Linked DNA regions of Longispora fulva. The protein of the gene in region 1 interacts with the protein of each later gene in a pairwise test. Links are inferred from orthologs where the notes say so. Each region holds a gene or a part of one and is shown on either strand. Other genes may lie near its edges.

Evidence for each region. Proteins that work in one complex are often made in the same cells at the same time.
Region 2: the proteins of IW245_RS38080 (region 1) and IW245_RS17325 interact in binary tests that used the Escherichia coli proteins (3 or more experiments, as listed by UniProt). The link is inferred for Longispora fulva from one-to-one orthologs.

What each region holds. Positions count from the first base shown.
Region 1 is NZ_JADOUF010000001.1:8,220,162-8,223,056, forward strand. What follows is about bases 30-2,852. They hold IW245_RS38080 (citrate synthase), read left to right. Parts: upstream 30-703; coding sequence 704-2,002; downstream 2,003-2,852. Other genes in these bases: IW245_RS38075 (ATP-dependent nuclease), read left to right, coding at 30-471; IW245_RS38085 (LysR family transcriptional regulator), read right to left, coding at 2,047-2,295; IW245_RS38090 (LysR family transcriptional regulator), read right to left, coding at 2,292-2,852. Also shown: more of IW245_RS38075, read left to right, coding at 1-29; more of IW245_RS38090, read right to left, coding at 2,853-2,895.
Region 2 is NZ_JADOUF010000001.1:3,924,564-3,927,506, forward strand. What follows is about bases 31-2,901. They hold IW245_RS17325 (diacylglycerol kinase family protein), read right to left. Parts: upstream 1,952-2,901; coding sequence 1,109-1,951; downstream 31-1,108. Other genes in these bases: IW245_RS17315 (DEAD/DEAH box helicase), read right to left, coding at 31-77; IW245_RS17320 (HAD family hydrolase), read left to right, coding at 275-1,006; tatC (twin-arginine translocase subunit TatC), read right to left, coding at 2,063-2,901. In the rest of the region: more of IW245_RS17315, read right to left, coding at 1-30; more of tatC, read right to left, coding at 2,902-2,926. UniProt on the Escherichia coli protein: In vitro phosphorylates phosphatidylglycerol but not diacylglycerol; the in vivo substrate is unknown.

The sequences.
Region 1 (2,895 bases):
GGCGCCGGTGCCCTGGCCACCTTCGCCGCCCTGCTCGGCGCGAACCGGCTGCACGTGGCCGTGATCGTCGACGCCCAGACCCGCAACTCCCGGGCCGTCCGGCGGCTGCGGGACAACGGCCAGCTCGGCAAGGGCGGCCTGATCGACATCGGCGAGTTCACCGGCACCCCGGACGCGGACATCGAGGACCTGTTCGAGGCGGACTTCTACCTCGACCTGGTCAACCTCGCCTACGCCAAGGAGCTGCCCGCCCCGCTCGGCGTGGCCGACCTGCCGGCGGTCCGGACCCGGATCGTGGACCAGGTCCGCGCGCACTTCGCCCAGCACGACCTCGCCGGGGGCCGGTTCAACCACTTCCGGCCGGCGGCGGCGCTGCTCAAGCACCAGGCGACCCTCGTACCCAAGATCAGTGTCGGCACCCTCAACCGGGCGTCGCGGCTGTTCGGGCGGCTGAACCGGCAGCTTCCCTAGGCTCCCAGGGGCCGCCGGCCCGGCGGCCCCTCCGGACAAAACGGTCAATGGCGCAGGCTCCCGCGTGTGACCAAGCACCCATCCGGGTAGGTCCCGATGGCCCCTGTCCCGAGCATGGTCGAACCTATGATGTGGCTGGCTGGCTGCACACACCGCCGACCTCACCGTTCCCGCTCGGGGCTCTCCGCAGGGGACGTACGCTGTGCCTGGACCACGAAGGAGCGAGAGCGGGATGACGAATTTCAAGCTGGACCACGCGGACGGGTCGTTCAAGCTGGAACACCCGGCCGGCTCGCTGGACCTGCCGGTCACCGGGGCGACCGACGGCCCGGGCGGCCTCGGGATCGGCAAGCTGCTCAGCAGCACCGACCACGTCACCCTCGACCCGGGTTTCGTGAACACCGCCTCCTGCACCTCCGACATCACCTTCATCGACGGTGACGCCGGCATCCTGCGCTACCGGGGCTACCCGATCGCCGAGCTGGCCGAGAAGTCGTCGTTCCTGGAGACGTCCTACCTGCTGATCTACGGCGAGCTGCCGACCCCGGCCCAGCTCACCGAGTTCACCGACAAGCTGAGCATGCACACCCTCCTGCACGAGGAGATGCGCGGCTTCTTCAACGGCTTCCCGCGCGACGCGCACCCGATGCCGGTGCTGTCCTCGGGCGTGAGCGCACTGTCCACGTGGTACCAGGACAGCCTCGACCCGTTCGACCCCGCGCAGGTGGAGCTGTCCACTATCCGCCTGATGGCGAAGCTGCCGACCATCGCGTCGTACGCGTACAAGAAGTCCATCGGCCAGCCCCTGATGTACCCGGACAACTCCCTGGGCTACGTGGAGAACTTCCTCCGCCTCACCTTCGGCGTCCCCACCACGCCGTACGAGGTCGACCCGGTCGTCGCCCGCACCCTGGACATGCTGCTCATCCTGCACGCCGACCACGAGCAGAACTGCTCCACCTCGACGGTGCGCCTCGTCGGCTCCGGCCACGCGAACCTGTTCGCCTCGGTGTCCTCCGGCATCCACGCCCTGTCCGGCCCGCTGCACGGCGGCGCGAACCAGGCCGTGCTGGAGATGCTCGCCGGCATCCAGGAGTCCGGGGGCGACGTGCGTGACTTCGTCCGCCGGGTCAAGGACAAGGAGCCGGGCGTCAAGCTGATGGGCTTCGGGCACCGGGTGTACAAGAACTTCGACCCGCGCTCGGTGATCGTGAAGAAGGCCGTCCGCGACGTGCTCGACCGGATGGCCAAGCCCGACCCGCTGCTGGACCTCGCGATGCAGCTCGAGGAGATCGCGCTCGCCGACGACTACTTCGTGTCGCGCAAGCTGTACCCGAACGTGGACTTCTACACCGGCCTGATCTACAAGGCCATGGGCTTCCCGACGAAGATGTACACCGTGCTCTTCGCCCTCGGCCGGCTGCCCGGCTGGATCGCCCAGTGGCGTGAGATGATCTCGGACCCGGCGACGAAGATCGGCCGTCCGCGCCAGGTCTACACCGGCCCGACGGAGCGCCACTACCCGGCGTAACCATCGCGCGAAACGGGCCCCGGCACACCGCCGGGGCCCGTTTCTCATCCGCCCAGATCCTCCAGTGCGTCGAGGATGCCCCGGGCGCAGCCGATCACGTACCGGCCGGCGGGCGTCGGCTCCAGGTACTGGCCGCCGTGCGCGAACAGCGCCCCGCCGAACGCCGCCTCGATCCGGGCCAGCCGCTCCAACAGGCTCTGCTGGGTGAGTTGGAGCTGGTGCGCCGCCGCGCGCACGTCCTCGGCGTCGGCGACGGCCACCACGAGCCGCAGGTGCCCCACCTCGAGGTTCACGACGGCAGGCCCGGCGACGCGTGGGAGGCGTGCCGGGCCCACCAGGCGCGGTACGCCGGCCGCCGGTGCACGATGGCCGCGTAGCTGCGGAACAGGTGCGCCATGAACTCCTCCGTCCGGCCGTCCACGAACGAGTCGCGCCGCCACGCGAGAAGCACCCGTCGGCGCAGCGGGGCCCCGGTCAGCGGCAGGGCCCGGATTCCGGGCTGCACGAACGTCGTCGGGTACAGCCCGCACACCGCCCCGGCCTCCAGCAGCGGCGCGACGGACGCCGAGTCCCCGGTCCAGTGCCGGACCCTGGCGGTGAACCCGGCGTCGGCGCAAGCCCGGTGGAAGCTGGCGTGCAGGCCGCCGTCGTCGGCGCGGGGCAGGGCCCAGTCCCGGGGCGCGAGGTCGGCGAGGTCGAGTTCCGGCCGCTGCGCGAGCGGGTGGTTCTCGTCGAGCCCGACGAAGATCGGCTCGGTGATCAGGTGCCGGGTGGCCAACGACGGCGGCAGCCGCAGCGTGAAGCCGGGGAACTCGTGCAGCACCGCCGCGTCGAGCTGACCGGCGGCGAGCGCGTCCACCAGCCGGCTGACGCTCGGGTCGCCGTGGCTGGTC
Region 2 (2,943 bases), 4.3 Mb from region 1 along the record:
CCGCCGAGGAAGTCGTTCAGGGCGGGGTAGGCGGCCCGCCTGCGGAAGTCACCGTACCGTTCGGCGGGGCTTGTCATCCTCCTAGGCTAAGCCATGGTCAACTCTGTTTCATCGCGGCGCGAAGCCGGATTCGTTTCCTGACGGACGTCTCCCCCGGCGCTGGCGGCTCCCCGACCTCGCGCTTCGTCCGCTCTCCGGTCGCCGCCCGGGACCGGTGATCGCGAAACCGCACAGGGGACCCCATGCCTGCGCGGTCTCGCTGCCGGCAGTCGGTATGGTGCAGAGCGTGACGCAGACAGAGCACCCCCCGAGTCCGCGCCGCCCGGTGGAGGCGGTTCTCGTCGACTTCCACGGCACGCTCGCCCAGGTGGAGGACGCCACGACCTGGCTCGCCGCCGCCGCGCAGGCCTGCGGCACCACCCTCGAGGGCCCCCGGGCCACGATCCTGCTCGACCGGCTGCTCACCGCCGGCCGGGCCGGTGGCCCCATGCCGGCCCGGATCCCCCCGCAGCTCGCCGAGGTGTGGGCCGAACGCGACCTGTACCCGCACGCGCACCGCGCCGCCTACGCCGGCCTGGCCGCCACGGTGCAGTCCCCGATCGAGGGCCTGGCCGACGCGCTCTACGACCGGGTCCTGCTGGCCGACGGCTGGGTCCCCTACGCCGACACCGTCACCGTGCTCAGCGCCCTCAAGGACGCCGGCATCCCGACGGCGCTGGTGTCCAACATCGGCTTCGACCTCCGGCCGATCTGCGAGGCGCTCGGCTTCGGCCACCTGATCACCGAGTGGGTGCTGTCCTACGAACTCGGCCGGTGCAAGCCGGAGAAGGCCGTGTTCACCCACGCGTGCACGTTGCTCGGCGTGCCCGAGGACCGCGCGCTGATGGTGGGCGACAGCCCGGCCGACGGCGCGGCCGTGGCGGCGGGCCTGCAGACGCTGCTGCTCCCCGCCTCGCCGCCCGGCGCGGTGCACGGCCTGTCGGCGATCCTGGACCTCGTGTCCTGACGGTCCAACCCCTGAGACGGTTACGGAGGAGCCCGACCCGGCACGCGTCGGCCGGAGCCCAGGGGCTTGATCGTCGGTCTCCCGGAGGCCGTGGCGGCGGTGTCAGTGCAGCAGGGTCAGCGCGCCCGGCACGCACGTGACGGTCACCGGCAGCGGGCCGATCCGCTCCCCGTCGGCGTAGCAGTGCAGGTCCGGGCCGGCGATCTCCAGGGTCGTGGCCCGCAGGGTCCTGACCCCCGGGTGGTCGACGTGCGCCCCGGTCCGCACCTTCGGCTTCAACGTGGCCAACGCGAGCCGGCCGGCCACCCCGAGGGTCACGTCCAGCAACCCGTCGGTCGGGTCAGCGCCGGGACAGATCCGCATCCCGCCCCCGTACGCCACCGTGTTGCCCACGGCCAGCAGCACGGAGTCCAACTCCTCGGGCACCCCGTCGACCACGAGCCGGTACCGCAGCGGCCGCAACCGGGCCATCTCCGCGAAAATGGCGAGGTCGTACCGCCGGGGACCCCTCGGCCAGCGCATCCGGTTCGCCCGCTCGTTGACCAGCGCGTCGAACCCGGCGGCCAGGACGCTCCCGAACCAGGACGTGCCGTGCGCCCCGTCCACCCGGGCCAGGTCCACCGCCCGGGTCCGACCGGCCAGGATCGCGGCCACGGCGGCCCGGGGGTCACCGGGCAGCCCCAGGCCGGCCGACAGGTCGTTGCCGGTGCCCAGCGGGACGATGCCGAGCGGGACGCCCGTGCCGGCCACCGCCTGCAACGCGGCGTGGACCGTGCCGTCCCCGCCCATCGCCACGACGGCGTCGGCTCCCCCGGCGACGGCGGCCCGGAGCGCGTCGGCTCCCGGCGGCAGCAGTTCGTGCGGGCCGAGCTGGTCGAGGAGGGCCGGCAGCAGGGCGGCATGGCGGCCCTTACCGGCGGTGGGGTTGGCGACGACGGCGATCACGGAGGAAACGTAGCGGGTCTCCCGGTCCACCGGAAGACCCGCCGGTAACTTACGCGTCGAACCCACGACCCGGACCGCTCCGGGCGACCCCGCCCGTCGATCTGGGCCGGGTCAGATGCTGTCGTCGAACCTGCTGCGCCGGTCGATCCGCTCGGGCTCCGGCACCGGCTCCGGCTCGGCCACCGGCTCCGGCCGGTAGTCCAGCGGCGCGGCCTCGTCGTCGTCGAGGTTGCTGTAGTCGGACTCGCCGGTGCGGCGCTTGCGGCGGCGGTCGTTGAGCCACGCGATGCCGATCGCGATGAAATACATCGCGCTGAGGCAGATCGCCAGACCCGACATCACGAACGGGTCGGGCGTGGGGGTGGCGATCGCCGAGAAACAGAAGAACAGGAAGACGACGGTCCGCCACCAGCTCAGCATCTTCTTCGCGCTGACCAGGCCGGCGAAGTTGAGCATCACCGCCAGCAGCGGGAACTCGAACGCCACCCCGAAGATCAGCATGAAGTTGGTGACCCAGCTGACGTACCGGGTGAGTTCGAGGGAGTTGGTCAGGTGCTCCTCGTGGGCCGGCAGCAGGAACGCCAGCCCCTTGCCGACCACCATGTACGCCAGGAAGGCGCCGGCCAGGAACAGCGGCGTCGCGGCGGCCACGAACAGGTACGCCCAGCGGCGTTCCTTCTTGTGCAGGCCGGGGGCCACGAAGGCCCAGATCTGGTACAGCCAGACCGGCGCAGAGATCACCAGACCCGCCCACATGGCGACCTTGAGCTTGAGCAGGAACACGTCGCCCACGCCCAGCTGCAGCATGTCGGGACCGTTGCCGCCGGGGAACAGGTCGTTGTAGGGCCTCTGGAGCTGGTGGAGGATCCAGGCGTGCAGGTTCAGCGCGTAGATCGCGATGAAGCCGGCGACGATCCCCAGGAACGCCTTGAACAGGCGGTTGCGCAGCTCGCGGAGGTGCTCCATGAGCGGCATGGAGCCGTCGGCGGCCG